Regions from separate parts of the Methylobacterium phyllosphaerae genome, predicted to be linked through region 2. Evidence: riboswitches for the same ligand, from Rfam matches in the RefSeq annotation. Region 2 holds a riboswitch; the other holds the start of a gene.
What was found. Region 2 has a riboswitch for fluoride ahead of MCBMB27_RS17585 (voltage-gated chloride channel family protein). Riboswitches for the same ligand answer to the same signal wherever they lie in the genome.
Positions count from the first base shown of each region.

Region 1: linked by a shared signal. The riboswitch ahead of crcB (fluoride efflux transporter CrcB) and the one ahead of MCBMB27_RS17585 (voltage-gated chloride channel family protein) in region 2 are both predicted to bind fluoride.

Region 1 is NZ_CP015367.1:4,049,820-4,056,993, reverse strand. Features, by position in the region: gene MCBMB27_RS18490 (vWA domain-containing protein) at 143-1,072, shown strand; gene MCBMB27_RS18485 (tetratricopeptide repeat protein) at 1,072-1,992, shown strand; gene MCBMB27_RS18480 (BatD family protein) at 1,986-3,269, shown strand; gene MCBMB27_RS18475 (EF-hand domain-containing protein) at 3,361-3,792, shown strand; gene MCBMB27_RS18470 (hypothetical protein) at 3,972-4,481, shown strand; fluoride riboswitch at 4,663-4,733, shown strand; gene crcB (fluoride efflux transporter CrcB) at 4,817-5,206, shown strand; gene MCBMB27_RS18460 (pyruvate, water dikinase regulatory protein) at 5,322-6,152, opposite strand; gene MCBMB27_RS18455 (uroporphyrinogen decarboxylase) at 6,616-7,174, shown strand, end outside.
Region 2 is NZ_CP015367.1:3,845,672-3,852,845, reverse strand. Features, by position in the region: gene MCBMB27_RS17590 (methyl-accepting chemotaxis protein) at 1-1,179, shown strand, start outside; gene MCBMB27_RS17585 (voltage-gated chloride channel family protein) at 1,516-2,925, opposite strand; fluoride riboswitch at 2,967-3,039, opposite strand; gene arsH (arsenical resistance protein ArsH) at 3,281-4,027, opposite strand; gene MCBMB27_RS17575 (ArsR/SmtB family transcription factor) at 4,078-4,437, shown strand; gene arsC (arsenate reductase (glutaredoxin)) at 4,430-4,867, shown strand; gene MCBMB27_RS17565 (arsenic transporter) at 4,902-6,197, shown strand; gene MCBMB27_RS17560 (MFS transporter) at 6,205-7,174, shown strand, end outside.

The DNA of each region.
Region 1 (7,174 bases), 200 kb from region 2:
ACGCCCTCATCCTGAGGTGCCCGAGCGCAGCGGAGGCCTCGAAGGAGCCCTCCCGCCGGCCGCGCGATCCCTGGAGCCCTCCTTCGAGGCCCGCTGCGCGGTCACCTCGGGATGAGGGGATCCGGGTGGGAGACGCCGCCCGATGAGCTTCCTCGACGCCTTCGCGCTGCTGCGCCCCTGGTGGTTCCTGGCGATCCCGGTGGTCGTCCTGCTGGCGCTCCGCGCCGCGTGGCGCTCGGCGCCGTTGGGCGACTGGGCCCGGGCGGTGGATCCGGCGCTGATGGCCCATCTCGCCCGCACCGGCGCGGTGCTGGGCGGCCGGCGGCAGGCGAACCTCGCCGCCGCCCTGGCGGCCGGGCTGATCGCCCTCGCGCTCACCGGCCCCGCGGTGGAGCGGGCGGACGGGCGGACCTTCCGCAACCTCGACGAGACCGTGATCGTCGTCGACCTGTCCCGCTCGGTCACGGAGGGCGGCAACCTCCAGGGCGTCCGGCAGGCCGCCGCCGCCGTCGCCGAGGCCGCCGGCACCCGGGCGGTCGCCCTCGTGGTCTACGCGGGCGACGCCTACCTCGCCGCCTCCCCCACCACCGACCGCGACAGCCTCGGCACAACCCTGTTCGCCCTCGATGCCGACACGGTGCCGGACCGCGGCACCCATCCCGAGCGCGGGCTGGCGCTGGCCCGCCGCACCCTGGCGGAGGCCAACGTCGTGGCGGCCGACGTGGTGCTGATCAGCGACGGCGACGGCATCGGCGAGGCCGCCACCCGCGAGGCCCGCGCCATCGCCGAGCACGGCTGGCGGCTCCAGGCGCTGTTCGTCCCCGCCGACAAGCCGCTGCCGCCCGGCGCACCGAAGCCCGACCGGGCCGCCCTCGACGCCCTCGTCCGGGCCGGCGGCGGCACCGTCGCCGACATCGCGACCCCCGGCCCGGTGCTCGACGTGGTCGGCGCCGGGCTCAGTCAGCACCTCGCGGCGGGCGGCTACGGCGTCCTGGCCTATGCGGATCTCGGGCGCTGGCTGCTGCTGCTGGCAGCCCTGCCGGTCCTGGTCCTGTTCCGCAGGAGCGCCTGATGCGGCTCACCCTCCCCGACACGGGCTTCGCCGTCCCGCTCCGCGCCGGCCTGCCGCCGCGCTGGCGCCGCCGCGCCCGGATCGCCGGCCTGGCACTGGCGGGGATCGGCCTCCTGGCGCTGCTCGCCGTCTCGCAGCCCCGGACCGGCTTCGGGCGCCTGCTGATGGGCCTCGGCCTGCCGGGGCTGGCCGCGGACGTCTTCGTCGATCCGGCCTGGCGCGCCGCCGCGCTCTACGAGGCCGGCCGCTACGCGGACGCGATCGCGCTGTTCCGCACCGGCGGGCGGCGCGCGAGCTACAATCTCGGCAACGCGCTCGCGAAGGCGGGCGACCTCGAGGGCGCGCTGGCGGCCTACGACGAGGCCCTGCGCTTCAACCCCCGCGACGCCGACGCCCAGGCCAACCGCTCGCTGATCGCCCGGATGCGGGCCGAGGTGATCGATCGCGGGCCCGGCGGCGGCATCGCCAACGGCACAGCCCAGTACGGTGCCCGCTACAACAACACCGCCAACCAGGACCAGAACAACGACATCAACGCCGCCTCCAGCGGCGAGGGGCTCGCCGGCAACAAGGAATCGAACGCCAGCGCGTCGCTGCCCGGCAACAGCAAGGTGTCCCGCCGGGGCAAGGCCGAGCAGCAATCGATCGACACCGGCAAGGGCCAGGCCCGGGGCTCGGCCGGCGACGCGGCGGGCCGGGGCCGGACCGGGGGCGGTTCCGCCATGGTGGCCGAGGCGCCCGAGCGCGAGGTCCGCCGGGTGACCAAGAGCTTCGAGGCCCACGAGATCCGACCGGACCGGCTCTGGCTCCAGACCCTGCCGGACGATCCCGGCCGCTATCTCAAGCTGCGCCTGCGCGCCGAGCAGACCCGCCGGGTCGAGGCCGGCACCGCGATTCCCGCCGGGAGCAACCCGTGGTGAGTTTTTCTGGGGTCTTCGAGAGGCGCGCCCGCGCGCTCCTCCTCCTCGCCCCCCTCCTCGCTCCCCTCCCCGCCCGCGCGGAGATCGAGCCGGGCGACCTCACCCTGACGGTGACCGCCGAACTGAACGGCAACAGCGCGCCTTTCTCCCGCGAGATGGTGCTCTTGAAGATCCACGGGGTTTACAAGCAGCCGATCCTGCTCGAGGAGGTGGTGCAGCCCTCCCTCGCCAACTTCTCCTGGACGCAGCTCGGCCGGGATCACTGGAGCAAGACCAAGCTTCCCGACGGCCAGAGCGCCATCGCGTTCGACCGCACCGTGGCGGTCTTCCCGCACCATGCCGGGCAGTTCACCATCGAGCCGTTCACCCACAAGCTCACCGTCAACGATGTCGGCGAGCGGCGGGTGGTCGAGGTGCGCTCGAAGCCGATCCCCTTCCCGGTCGCACAATGGACCGAGCCCAGCGGCGGCCCCGACGCCAAGGAGCCCTGGTGGCTGCCGGCCAAGGACGTGGCGATCACCGATTCCTGGAGCCCGGATCCCGAGACCATCAAGGTCGGCGAGACCACCCGCCGGATCGTCACCCTGGAGGCGCAGGGCATGGTCGCGGAGGGCCTGCCGCCTCGGCCGGTCATGCGCACCCGCGGCATCATCACCTTCGCGGGCCCCGTCACCCGCGAGACCCTGCTGACCCCCTCGGGCCCCGTGGCGCGGGCCACCTACCAGTGGGACGTGAAGCCCGGCGTGCCGGAGATCATCCCCCTCGACGCCATCGCGATCCCGTGGTTCGACACCAACACCCGCACCATGCGCGAGACCGAGATCCCGGCCCGGCAGATCGGCGGCGGCCTGCCCGACCGGGAGACCGACCGGGCGCCCCCCGCAATCCCCTCGCCGCTCGTGGTCGCCGCCTCGGCGCTGGCCGCCTTCGGGCTGGGCTTGGCGCTGATCGGCTTCGGCCTGGGCCGGCCCTCCTTGCGCCTGTCCCGCCCGACCCGGCGCGCGCTGCAGGCGGCGGCCCGTTCCGGAGATCCCGCCGGGTTCCGCGCGGTCCTGGACACGGCGATGCGGGAAGCGCCGGATCTGGCTCGCATCTGGCGGGCGCGGCCCGGTCTTGTCGCATCCTTCGCGGCTCTCGACCGGTCGGTGTTCGGCGCCTCGGGCGCGCCGGTCCCGGACCTGAGGGCATTGGCCAACGCCCTGTCCCGGTCCGAACCGGTCGCCGCCGCGGCCCGGGAACCGGACCGGCTCGCCCCCCTCGACGGTCCGGCCCGCTGACTGATCGTCGGCTTGTGAACGCGCCTCCGGGAACGGCGCGCCGCATGGCGGCTTGGGCTGCCGGCGCTGATCGCCACCGGAGATTTCGTTCATGCCCGCGATCCTGAACAGACCCGCATGTGCGCTGGCCGCGATGCTCGTCCTCGGCCTGGTCGTCCCCACCGCGCTGCCGTCGGCGGCCTTCGCCCGGTCCTCCGGCACCGAGCGCACGCTGAAGATGGTCGACACCGACAAGGACGGCACGATCGATCTGGCCGAGGCCCAGGCCGCGGCCGGCAAGGTCTTCGACGCCGCCGAGACCGACAAGGACGGGACCGTCGACGCCAAGGAGCTGAAGGGCCGGGTCAGCAAGACGGACCTGAAGGCCGCCGACACCGACAACGACGGCACCCTCGACCGCAAGGAATACCTCGCCCTGGTCGAGCAGCGCTTCAAGGCGGCCGATCCCGACAAAGACGGCACGCTCGACGCCAAGGAACTCAAGACCCCGGCCGGACGCAGCCTGCTGCAGCTCCTGAAATAGGCGCGGATCCCGGAGACTCCGCCGTTGCACAGTCCATGAGCAAGTATTATTCCTGTGCAACGGCTCAAGTTCTGGGCAGGCATCAATATTTTGCACTATCTTGCGTCATCTGAATTGGCCTCGTAGGTTTCGGTCATCCGGGCGGCAAAGCATCGGATGAACCACCAGGGAGGAGCGCGATGGCACGCGCCAACGAGGTCAAGGACAGGTTCCGCGCGCGGCTGCAGGAGGCGGATGCCCGCAGCAACGACTTCCGCAAGAAACTCCTGGAGGAAGGCGCCCGGGCGCTGGAGCCGGTGGTCGGCGTCCTGAACCTCATGGCCGAGGTGCTCAACGAGGAGGACAACGTCCACGGCAGCATCACCGGCCTCGAGGCCAAGATCGATCAGGACAACTTCATCAGCCTCTGCGCGCGGCTGCGCGGGACCGACACCGAGCAGAAGATCAAGATCAAGTACGGTCCGGAACTCGGCGGCAGCAACTACATCTCGGTCTCGGGCCTGAACCAGCGCTACAACGAGCGCCTCGTGCCGGGCGCTGCGAGCTGCGCCATCGGCCGGACCGTCGGCAGCGACATCCAGCTCGACGAGCACCGGGGCGACGAGCTGGCCGAGGTGGTCCGCGAGGTGGTCGAGGATTTCTATGCCGCCCAGATCGAGCAGCGCAGCCACTTCGCCTACGCTCGCTGAGCCTTGCGGCTTCGCCGATCGATCCAGCACGGTGGGTTCATGACAGGGCGCGGGTCCGCTCTCCCGCACGGGAGGGGACCCGCGCCGATCCGAACCGATCTGTGAACCCGCCGCGCCCGCCGACCCACCAGCGCGGGAGCCGGAAAACCAGATTCCCCTTCCCGGCATCCTGCGCTAAGCCTGTCCCGATGGGGATGGAGCGCCCCGACAACCGCCCGACTCGGAGGCCGGGCTGATGGCTCCTACCGCACGGGCGCGCCTCAGCCGTCCGCGGTGGGGCCGTGCGCCGAAGCCGCGACAGGACGTGGCTGCCCGACCGAACAGGAAGGGCCGGCATGATCAACACCCTCATCGTCGTTGTCGGAGCCGGGCTCGGGGGCGGGTGCCGCCACGGGATCAACGTGGCGGTCGCCCGGCTGCTGCCGGGCCTCGGCTTCCCCCTGGCCACGCTGATCATCAACGTGCTGGGCTCGTTCCTGATGGGCGTGCTCGCCGAGGGCTTCGCCCTGCGCGGCGCGGCGGGTCACCCGGCACGGCTGTTCCTGACCACGGGCGTGCTCGGCGGCTTCACCACCTTCTCGACCTTCTCCCTCGACGCGATCAGCCTGTACCACCGGGGCGAGACCGCCGCCGCCGCCCTCTACGTTGGGGCCTCGGTGGCGACCGGTCTGATCGGGCTGGTGGCGGGCCTCACCCTGGTGCGGGCGGTCCTGAGCGGCAGCTGAGGCCGTCCCGGCTTCAAGAGGGCTGCGAGCTTTTGCGGCTCCGGGGCGGAGCCCGGGTCGTTCAGGGTCTCCGCCCCCGGACCCCGCCAAAGGGCTGGCCCTTCGGAAACCCCTCTCAATCCGCGATGAACTTCAGCCGGTGGTCGCGGTAGAGGTCGACGATCGCCGCCGCGGTCTCCTCGATGGAGCGGCGCGTCACGTCGATGGTCGGCCAGCGGTTCCGGGTGAACAGCCGGCGGGAGGCGGTGATCTCGTCCGCCACCGCCGAGCGGTCGACGTAGAGGGACGATTCGTCGGCGTTGAGGCTGGAGAGCCGGTTCTGGCGGATCTGCACGATCCGCTCCGGCGAGGCGAACAGCCCGACCACCAGGGGCTTGCGGGCGCGCTCGATCGCCGGCGGCAGCGGCATGCCCGGCACCAGCGGCAGGTTGGTGGTCTTGAGGCCGCGATTGGCGAGGTAGATCGAGGTCGGCGTCTTCGAGGTCCGGCTGACGCCGAGCAGGATGACGTCCGCGTCCTCGAGATCCTCCGGCAGGTTGCCGTCGTCGTGGGCCAGGGTGAAGTTCATCGCGTCGATGCGCTTGAAGTACTCGGCGTTCAGCATGTGCTGGGCGCCGGGCCGGGCCGTGGTCTCGGCGCCGAGATAGGCGCGCAGCAGGTCGTGGACCGGCCGCAGCACCGACAGGCAGGGCGAGCCGGTCTCCCGGGCGACCTCCTCCAGCCGCTCGCCGAGGTCGCCCCCCACCAGGGTGTAGAGGACGAGACCCGGCGCCGCCCGGATCTCCGAGATCACCCGGTCGAGCTGCGCGGCCGAGCGCACCAGCGGATAGACGTGCTCGATCGCCGACACGCCCTCGTACTGCGCGGCCGCCGCGCGCCCGACATTGATCAGCGTCTCGCCGGTGGAGTCGGAGACGAGGTGGAGGTGGAAGTAGCTGCGGCCCATTCCGATCGCCTCTGCGGTCGCCATTCGCGGCGCCCACGTTGTCCACCGCCGGCCGCCAGGGGAGTCGATGAATGTGGATAGGATGCCCCGCCGGGCCGGTCCAGGGCGATACCGGTGCGCGCTATCGACTCCGCCGTTCACAGGCAGACGATCGGGGCGCATGGATTCCACCTCACTGGGAGAATCCGGGACGCGTCCGGGGTCCGCACACGACTCGGCGTTGCCAAGGCGCTGTCGGATCTGGTCGTTCTCGCAAGATGGAGCAAATCCTTTAAAGCCTCGTTAACGGCGCGGCGCCGGGGACCGCCTGTGGACGCTTTTGTGCCCCCGTGATTCGGCCCCCCAAGAGAAAAAACAGAGTCCTAGATTCTCTCTTTTCTTTTCGAAGGGGCCTGTGTGGGGATCGGCGCGCCTCGACTCGACAGGAGGCCCGCCGACGGGCATGCGGGATGACGGATACGGGATGGGAACGACGATGACGGGGACGGAGCGCAAGTCCGAGCGGAAGGTGCTGCGCGTCCTCGACGGGGAGGCGATCGGGCCGCCCCCCGCCTGGATGATGCGGCAGGCCGGCCGCTACCTGCCGGAATACCGGGCGACCCGGGCCGAGGCCGGCTCGTTCCTCGACCTCTGCTACAGCCCGGACTTCGCCGTCGAGGTGACGCTCCAGCCGATCCGGCGGTTCGGCTTCGATGCCGCGATCCTGTTCTCGGACATCCTGGTCGTGCCTCATGCGCTCGGTCAGGACGTGCGCTTCGTGGAGGGCGAGGGGCCGCGCCTCGATCCCCTCGACGGCCGGGAGGCCTTTTCGAAGCTGCGCGAGGCCGGCGACCCGGCGGTGATGACCCATCTCGCACCGGTCTTCGAGACGGTGACGCGGCTGCGCGCGGAACTGCCCGGCGAGACCACGCTGCTCGGCTTCTGCGGCGCCCCCTGGACGGTGGCGAGCTACATGATCGGCGGTCGCGGCACCCCGGACCTCGCCCCCGCGCGGGCGCTGGCCGAGGGCGACACGGCGCTGG
Region 2 (7,174 bases):
GCGATGGAGAAGGGCTCGGCCGAACTGACCGAGCAGACCAACGCCACCCGCATCTCCCTGGTGTCGTTCAGCGCGCTCGGCTTGCTGGTCGGGCTCGCTGCGGCCGCCCTCGTGACGATCGTCGGCATCACGCGCCCGCTCGGCAGATTGGTCGTCGTCCTGCGACGCATGGCGCAAGGGGAGATCGAGGCGGAGATCCGGGAGGCTGGCCGGGGCGACGAGATCGGCGCGGTCGGCCGGGCGGTGGAGGGGATCAAGGCCCTGGTCGCCCGCAAGGCCGCCGAGGAGGCCGAGGTCAAGCGGCTGGCCGACGCGGCCGCGGCCCAGGCGCGCCGGCGCACCATGATCGAACTCGCCGACGGGTTCGAGCGGGCGGTCGGCGGCGTCGTCGGCATGGTCTCGTCCTCGGCCACGGAGCTGCAGGCCACCGCCCGGCAGATGACTGCCACCGCCCAGGAGACGGCCTCGCAATCCACCACCGTGGCGGCCGCCGCGGAAGAGGCCGCCGCCAACGTCCAGACCGTGGCGGCCGCCGCGGAGGAGCTGGGCTCGTCGGTGCAGGAGATCGGCCGGCAGGTCACCGGCTCGGCCCGGCTCGCGCAATCGGCGGTGGGCGAGGCCGACCAGACCGCCGCCCTGGTCCAGGCGCTCAGCCAGACCGCCGCCCGGATCGGCGACATGGTCGGGATGATCTCCGGGATCGCCGGGCAGACCAACCTGCTGGCGCTCAACGCCACGATCGAGGCGGCGCGGGCCGGCGCCGCGGGGCGGGGCTTTGCGGTGGTGGCTGCCGAGGTGAAGGCGCTGGCCGAGCAGACCGCCAAGGCGACCGAGGAGATCGCCCGGCAGATCGGCGCGGTGCAGGAGGTGACCGGGCAGGCCGTGACGGCGATCGGCGGGATCACCGGGCGGATCCGGGAGATCGACGGCGTGGCGACCTCGATCGCCGCGGCGGTGGAGCAGCAGGGGGCGGCGACGCAGGAGATCGTGCGCAACGTGGCGCAGGCCTCGACCGGCACCACCGCGGTGACCGGCACCATCGCGGGCGTCGCGCAGGCCTCCGAGGAGACCGGCGCCGCGGCCAGCCAGGTGCTCGCCTCCGCCTCCGAACTCTCGCGCCAGTCCGAGCATCTCGGTGCCGAGGTCGCCCGCTTCCTCGCAACCGTCCGCGCCGCCTGACGGGTCCCTGGCCGGATCCTCCCGGTCCGCCCTCCCGGCGCGGGCCGGCTCCGCCGCTTGCGGGCCGGCCCGACGGCGGTGCAGGGGCAGGGCGCGGATTGCGGGGGCCGGGTGGCGCCCATTGAGACCGGGGCGTCCTCGGCCGACGGCCTTGAGCAGGCCGTCGGCCTTCGCCTGCACGACCCGTTCCCGGCAGAGGGGCCTGGAGCCCCCCAGGGAACGGGCTTGGCGTGGTCCAGCCCTGTCGGCGCGCGTCGTCGGCGCGCGCCATGGAGATGCGCGCACCGTCCCGATCCCGGCCGGGACGACCGGACGCGTCGAAGCCCTGGGGCGCACCTATCTGTCGGGGGCCGACACGGGGGCCGACACGGGGGCCGGCGCGGTCAGCCGGGCCGCGCGGTGCGTGCGCGCATGGCGCAGGGTGGCGTCCGGCGGCAGGGTGCCCACGGAAACCTTCGGGACGGCGATGCGCTGGGACAGGTAGATGCCGCTGTGCCCGGAGCACAGGTAGGCCAGGAAGCAGGCGGTCGCGATGTAGACGCCGTGCGTGGCGCCGAACAGCTCGATACCCATCAGCGTGCAGGCCAGCGGCGTGTTGGCCGCTCCGGCAAACACGGCGACGAACCCGAGGCCGGCCAGGAGATCCACCGGCGCCCCCAGCACCCCGGCCAGCGCGTTGCCGAGGGCCGCGCCGATGAAGAACAGCGGCGTGACCTCGCCGCCCTTGAACCCGGCGCTCAGGGTGACGACCGTGAACAGCATCTTGAGCGCCCAGCTCCAGGGATGCACCTCCGGACCGAAGAAGCGGGCGATGGTCAGCCCGTGCGGATCCGCCGACCAGACGCCCAGTCCCAGGTAATCCCGCGTGCCACAGAGGTAGACCAGGGCGATCACCGCGAGGCCGCCCGCCACGGGGCGGAGGGGCGCGAAGGCGATGACCCGCTTGCACCATCCGCCGAGCATGTGGTTCGCCTCGGCGAACACCAGGCCGGCCAGTCCGAAGGCCACGCCTGCCACCGCGACCTTGGCCAGGAGCAGCGGCTCGACCATGTGCGTGCCGACGGCTCCGGCGTGGTCGTCGATACGGTAGGCCCCGTGTTCGATGCCCCACAGCTGACAGGTCCAGTCGCCGACCACGGCCGCGACGAGGCAGGGCACGAGGGCCGCATATTCGACGCGTCCGACAGCGAGGACCTCGAGCGCGAAGACCGCGCCGGCCAGTGGCGTACCGAAGACGGCGCCGAACCCCGCGGCGATCCCGGCCATCAGCATGATCCGGAAGCTCGGCGCATCCAGGCGGACCGCCTTGCCGAAGGCGCTTGCGAGGCTGCCGCCCAGTTGGACGGCCGTGCCTTCGCGGCCCGCCGATCCGCCGAACAGATGCGTGACCACCGTGCCGAGGAAGATCAGCGGCGCCATGCGCAGGGGCACGCCGCCCCCGGGCACATGGATCTGCTCGACGATGAGGTTGTTGCCGCCCTCCACGGACTGGCCGAAGCGATGGTAGAGCAGCCCGATAGCCAAGCCGCCGAGCGGCAGGAGAAACAGCAGCCCGGGATAGGCGAAGCGCGCCCGGGTGGCCGCATCGAGGCTACAGAGGAAGGCTGCGCACAGGGAGCCCACGGCGGCGGCCATGGGCAGCAGAACCAGGATCCAGCGCGCGACCGAGACGGCATGATCGTGCCGCGTGCGGACAAAGGCCGCTACGTTGAAGCGTGTGAACAGATTTCGGAAGGTTGCGCGCATGACATCCCCTTGATGCGACGCCGCAAGACTTTGCGGGATCGCAAGAAGTAGGAGTCATCAGCCTGACGGCGGTTCGGCCTTGATGGCCCGGCAGACACCATTGCCGTCCTCAAAAGATACGGGACCCCTCCGAACCGCGTCAAGGCCCTTCGTCAAGGCCCTTCGTGCAGGCCTGCGGCGTGCGGGGGGGCGAACCCGTCGCTCCCCCGAGGGTGGACGCGGAGACAGCGGATCCGGTCGGCCCTCGGGGCGCTGGGACCCTGGTCCCGCACTGACCTGCCCCACGGCGGGCGGCCGGTCGCCGCCGCGATCACGACGGCGCCCGTGTGGACGGTCGCATCGGCGGCGGGGTGTCTCAGCGCTTCACAAAGCCGATGTCGGCGGCCACGGCGCTCAGCCGCTCCGGCGCGCGCTCCTTCCGCTCGCTGTAGCGGTCGACGAGGTCGTCGGCCCGCTCCCGGGTCAGCAGCGTGAACTTCATCAGCTCCTCGCACACGTCCACGACGCGCTCGTAGAGCGGCCCCGGCTTCATCCGGCCGGCCTCGTCGAACTCCTTGTAGGCCATCGGGACCGACGACTGGTTCGGGATCGTGATCATCCGCATCCAGCGGCCGAGAAGCCGCAGGCTGTTCACGGCGTTGAAGCTCTGCGAGCCGCCGGACACCTGCATCACGGCCAGCGTGCGCCCCTGGGTCGGCCGCACGCTGCCTTCGGAGAGCGGCAGCCAGTCGATCTGGCTTTTCATCACGCCGGTCAGCGTGCCGTGCCGCTCCGGCGACACCCACACTTGGCCCTCGGACCAGATCGAGAGGTCGCGCAACTCCTGCACCTTCGGATGATCGGCGGTCGTGTCGTCGGGCAGGGGCAGGCCGTGCGCGTCGTAGATCCGCACCTCGCCGCCCATGGCTTCCAGGAGCCGGGCGGCCTCGTAGGCGAGGAAGCGGCTGAACGAGCGCTCCCGCAGGGAGCCGTAGAGGATCAGGAACCGGGGGGCGTGGGTGAGCGGCTTGACCGCCTCCAGGCGCGCGCGGGTCGGCACCACGAAATGCGCGGCGCTCAAGTTCGGCAGGCCATCGGTGAAAGGCTGGCGCGGCTTGTCCAAGGTTCAGCTTTCTTGTACGTTCAAAGAGTGATTTGAAGATTGTAACGAATATGGACGAGCCGCAAGCCCTCGCCGCATTCGCGGCCCTCGCCCAGGAGCACCGTCTGCGCCTGGTGCGGGTGCTCGTGACCGCCGGCCCGGACGGGCTGGCCTCCGGCGTGCTGGCCGAGGCGGTGGGCGTCTCCGCCGCCACCGTGTCCCATCATCTCAAGGAACTGAGCCACGCGGGCCTGGTCGCCTCCCGGCGCGCGGGCCGCTCGATCATCTACAGCGCCGCCTACCCGGCGCTGTCCGGCCTGATCGCCTTCCTGATGAAAGATTGCTGCCAGGGCCGCCCGGAGGTCTGCACCCCGGCGATGGCCGCCCTGGCACCCTGCTGCCCTGCCCTTGGAGAGACCGCCCATGCCTGAGCCGTTCGACGTCGTGATCTACCACAACCCCGAATGCGGCACGTCCCGCAACACCCTCGCGATGATCCGCAACGCCGGCATCGAGCCGCACGTGATCGAATACCTCAAAACCCCGCCCGCGCGGGCGCTGCTGGTGCAGCTCCTGGCCCGCGCCGGTCTGTCGGTGCGTGCGGTGCTGCGGGAGAGCGGCACGCCGTTCGCGGAGCTGAACCTCGGCGATCCCGCGCTGACGGATGCGCAGCTCCTGGACGCCATCGCGGCGCACCCGATCCTCCTCAACCGCCCGCTGGTGGTCACGCCCAAGGGCGTGCGCCTGTGCCGACCGTCGGAAGCCGTGCTCGATCTTCTGCCGGTGCAGCAGGGCGAGTTCGTCAAGGAAGACGGTGAGCGGGTCGTGGACGAGCACGGCCGCCGCGTCGCCACGGCCTGAGCCTCACACCGATCCATAAGACGAAAACGCCCGGATGCTCGCGCTCGACATTTTCCTTGCCACCCTCGTGTTCGTCATCTGGCAGCCCAGGGGCCTCGGGATCGGATGGAGCGCACTGGCCGGCGCGGGGGTCGCTCTCGCCGCGGGCGTGATCCATCCGGGCGACATTCCGGTGGTCTGGCATGTCGTCTGGGACGCCACGTTCACCTTCGTGGCGCTCATCATCCTCTCCCTGCTGCTCGATGAGGCCGGGTTCTTCCATTGGGCGGCCCTGCACATCGCCCGCTGGGGCGGCGGCCGGGGCCGGCGGCTGTTCCCGCTGGTCGTGCTCCTCGGCGCGGCCATCGCGGCGGTGTTCGCCAACGACGGCGCGGCGCTGCTGCTGACGCCGATCGTGCTGGCGATCCTGCTCCGGCTCGATTTCAAGCCGGCGGCGGCCCTGGCGTTCATCGTCGCCTGCGGGTTCGTGGCGGACAGCACCTCCCTGCCGCTGGTGATCTCCAACCTGGTCAACATCGTCTCCGCCAACTTCTTCGCCGTGACCTTCGGCCGGTACGCCGCCGTGATGGTGCCGGTGAACCTGGTGTCCCTGGCGGCGACGCTGCTGGTGCTGTGGGCCTATTTCCGGCGCGACGTGCCGGAAGCCTACCCGGTCGATGCCCTCGAACGCCCGGCCGACGCGATCCGCGATCCGCTGGTGTTCCGGGCGGCGTTCCCGCTGCTCGGCGTGCTGCTCGCCGCCTACTTCGTCACCGCGCCGTTCGGGGTACCGGTGTCGGCCGTCACCTGCGCCGGCGCGGCGGTGCTCCTGCTGCTCGCCAACCGGGGCGGGATCATCCCGATCCGCAAGGTGCTGACCGGCGCCCCCTGGCAGATCGTGCTGTTCAGCCTCGGCATGTACCTCGTGGTCTACGGCCTCCGGAACGCCGGCCTGACCGACGCGCTGGCGAAGGGCCTGGTCTGGCTCGCCGGCCACGGCCCGTGGGCCGCCACCATCGGCACCGGCTTTGCCGCCGCGATCCTGTCGTCGCTGATGAACAACATGCCGAGCGTGCTGATCGGGGCGCTCGCGATCGAGCGGGCGCCGGACCTGTCACCGCTGACCCGCGAGCTGATGGTCTACGCCAACGTGATCGGCTGCGACCTCGGGCCGAAGTTCACGCCGATCGGCAGCCTCGCCACCCTGCTCTGGCTGCATGTCCTGGACAGCAAGGGCCAGAGGATCACCTGGGGCCAGTACATGAAGGTCGGCCTGGTCATCACCCCGCCCGTGCTGCTGGCCACGCTGCTGGCGCTGGCGGCCTGGCTGCCGCTGCTCGGCACCCGGTAGGCCGCGCGTGTCCGGGGGGCGGCGCTGGCCGGTGATCTCCGCCCTCGGCGTGATCGAGATCCTCGCCTGGGGGTCCTCGTTCTACCTGCCCGCCGTGCTCGCCGGCCCGGTGGCGGAGAGCACCGGCTGGCCGCTGGCCTGGGTGGTCGGCGGTCTGTCCCTCGGGCTCCTCGTTGCCGCGTTCGCCGCGCCGCATGTCGGGGCGGCGATCCACCGCCACGGCGGCCGTCCGGTTCTGGCGCTGGCGGCGCTGCTGCTGGCGGCCGGCCTGATCACGCTGGCCGCCGCGCCGGTCCTGCCGGTCTACCTGGCCGGCTGGCTTCTGCTGGGGCTCGGCATGGGCTGCGGCCTGTACGACCCGGCCTTCGCCACCCTCGGGCGCCTCTACGGGGCGGCGGCACGGCCGGCGATCACCACCCTGACCCTGTGGGGCGGGTTCGCCAGCACCGTGTGCTGGCCGCTCTCGGCGTTCCTGGTCGCGCAGGTCGGCTGGCGGGGCGCCTGCCTCGCCTATGCCGGCCTGCATCTCGGGGTCACGCTGCCGCTGGTGCTCCTGCTGATCCCGAACCCGCCGGCGGCGGCGGCGGAGCACCGCGCGGCGCGCACCGGCCCTCTGTCCGCCTCCGAGCGGCGGGCGTTCCGGCTGTTCGCCGGGGTGCTGGTCCTCGGCGGCGCGATCATGGCGCTGGTGTCGGTGCATCTGCTGACGCTGCTGCAGGCGCGGGGCGTGGCGCTGGCGTCCGCCGTGTCCTACGCGGCGCTGATCGGCCCGGCGCAGGTCGGCGCCCGCATCGTGGAGATGTCGTTCGAAGGGCGGCATCACCCGCTGTGGACTCTCACCGCCGCCCTGGGCCTGGTGGCGCTGGGTTTGGTGCTGCTGGCCCTGGGGCTGCCGGGCGTCGGGATCTGGCTGGTGCTCTACGGCGGCGGCAACGGGATCTATTCGATCGCGCGGGGCACGGTGCCCTTGGCCCTGT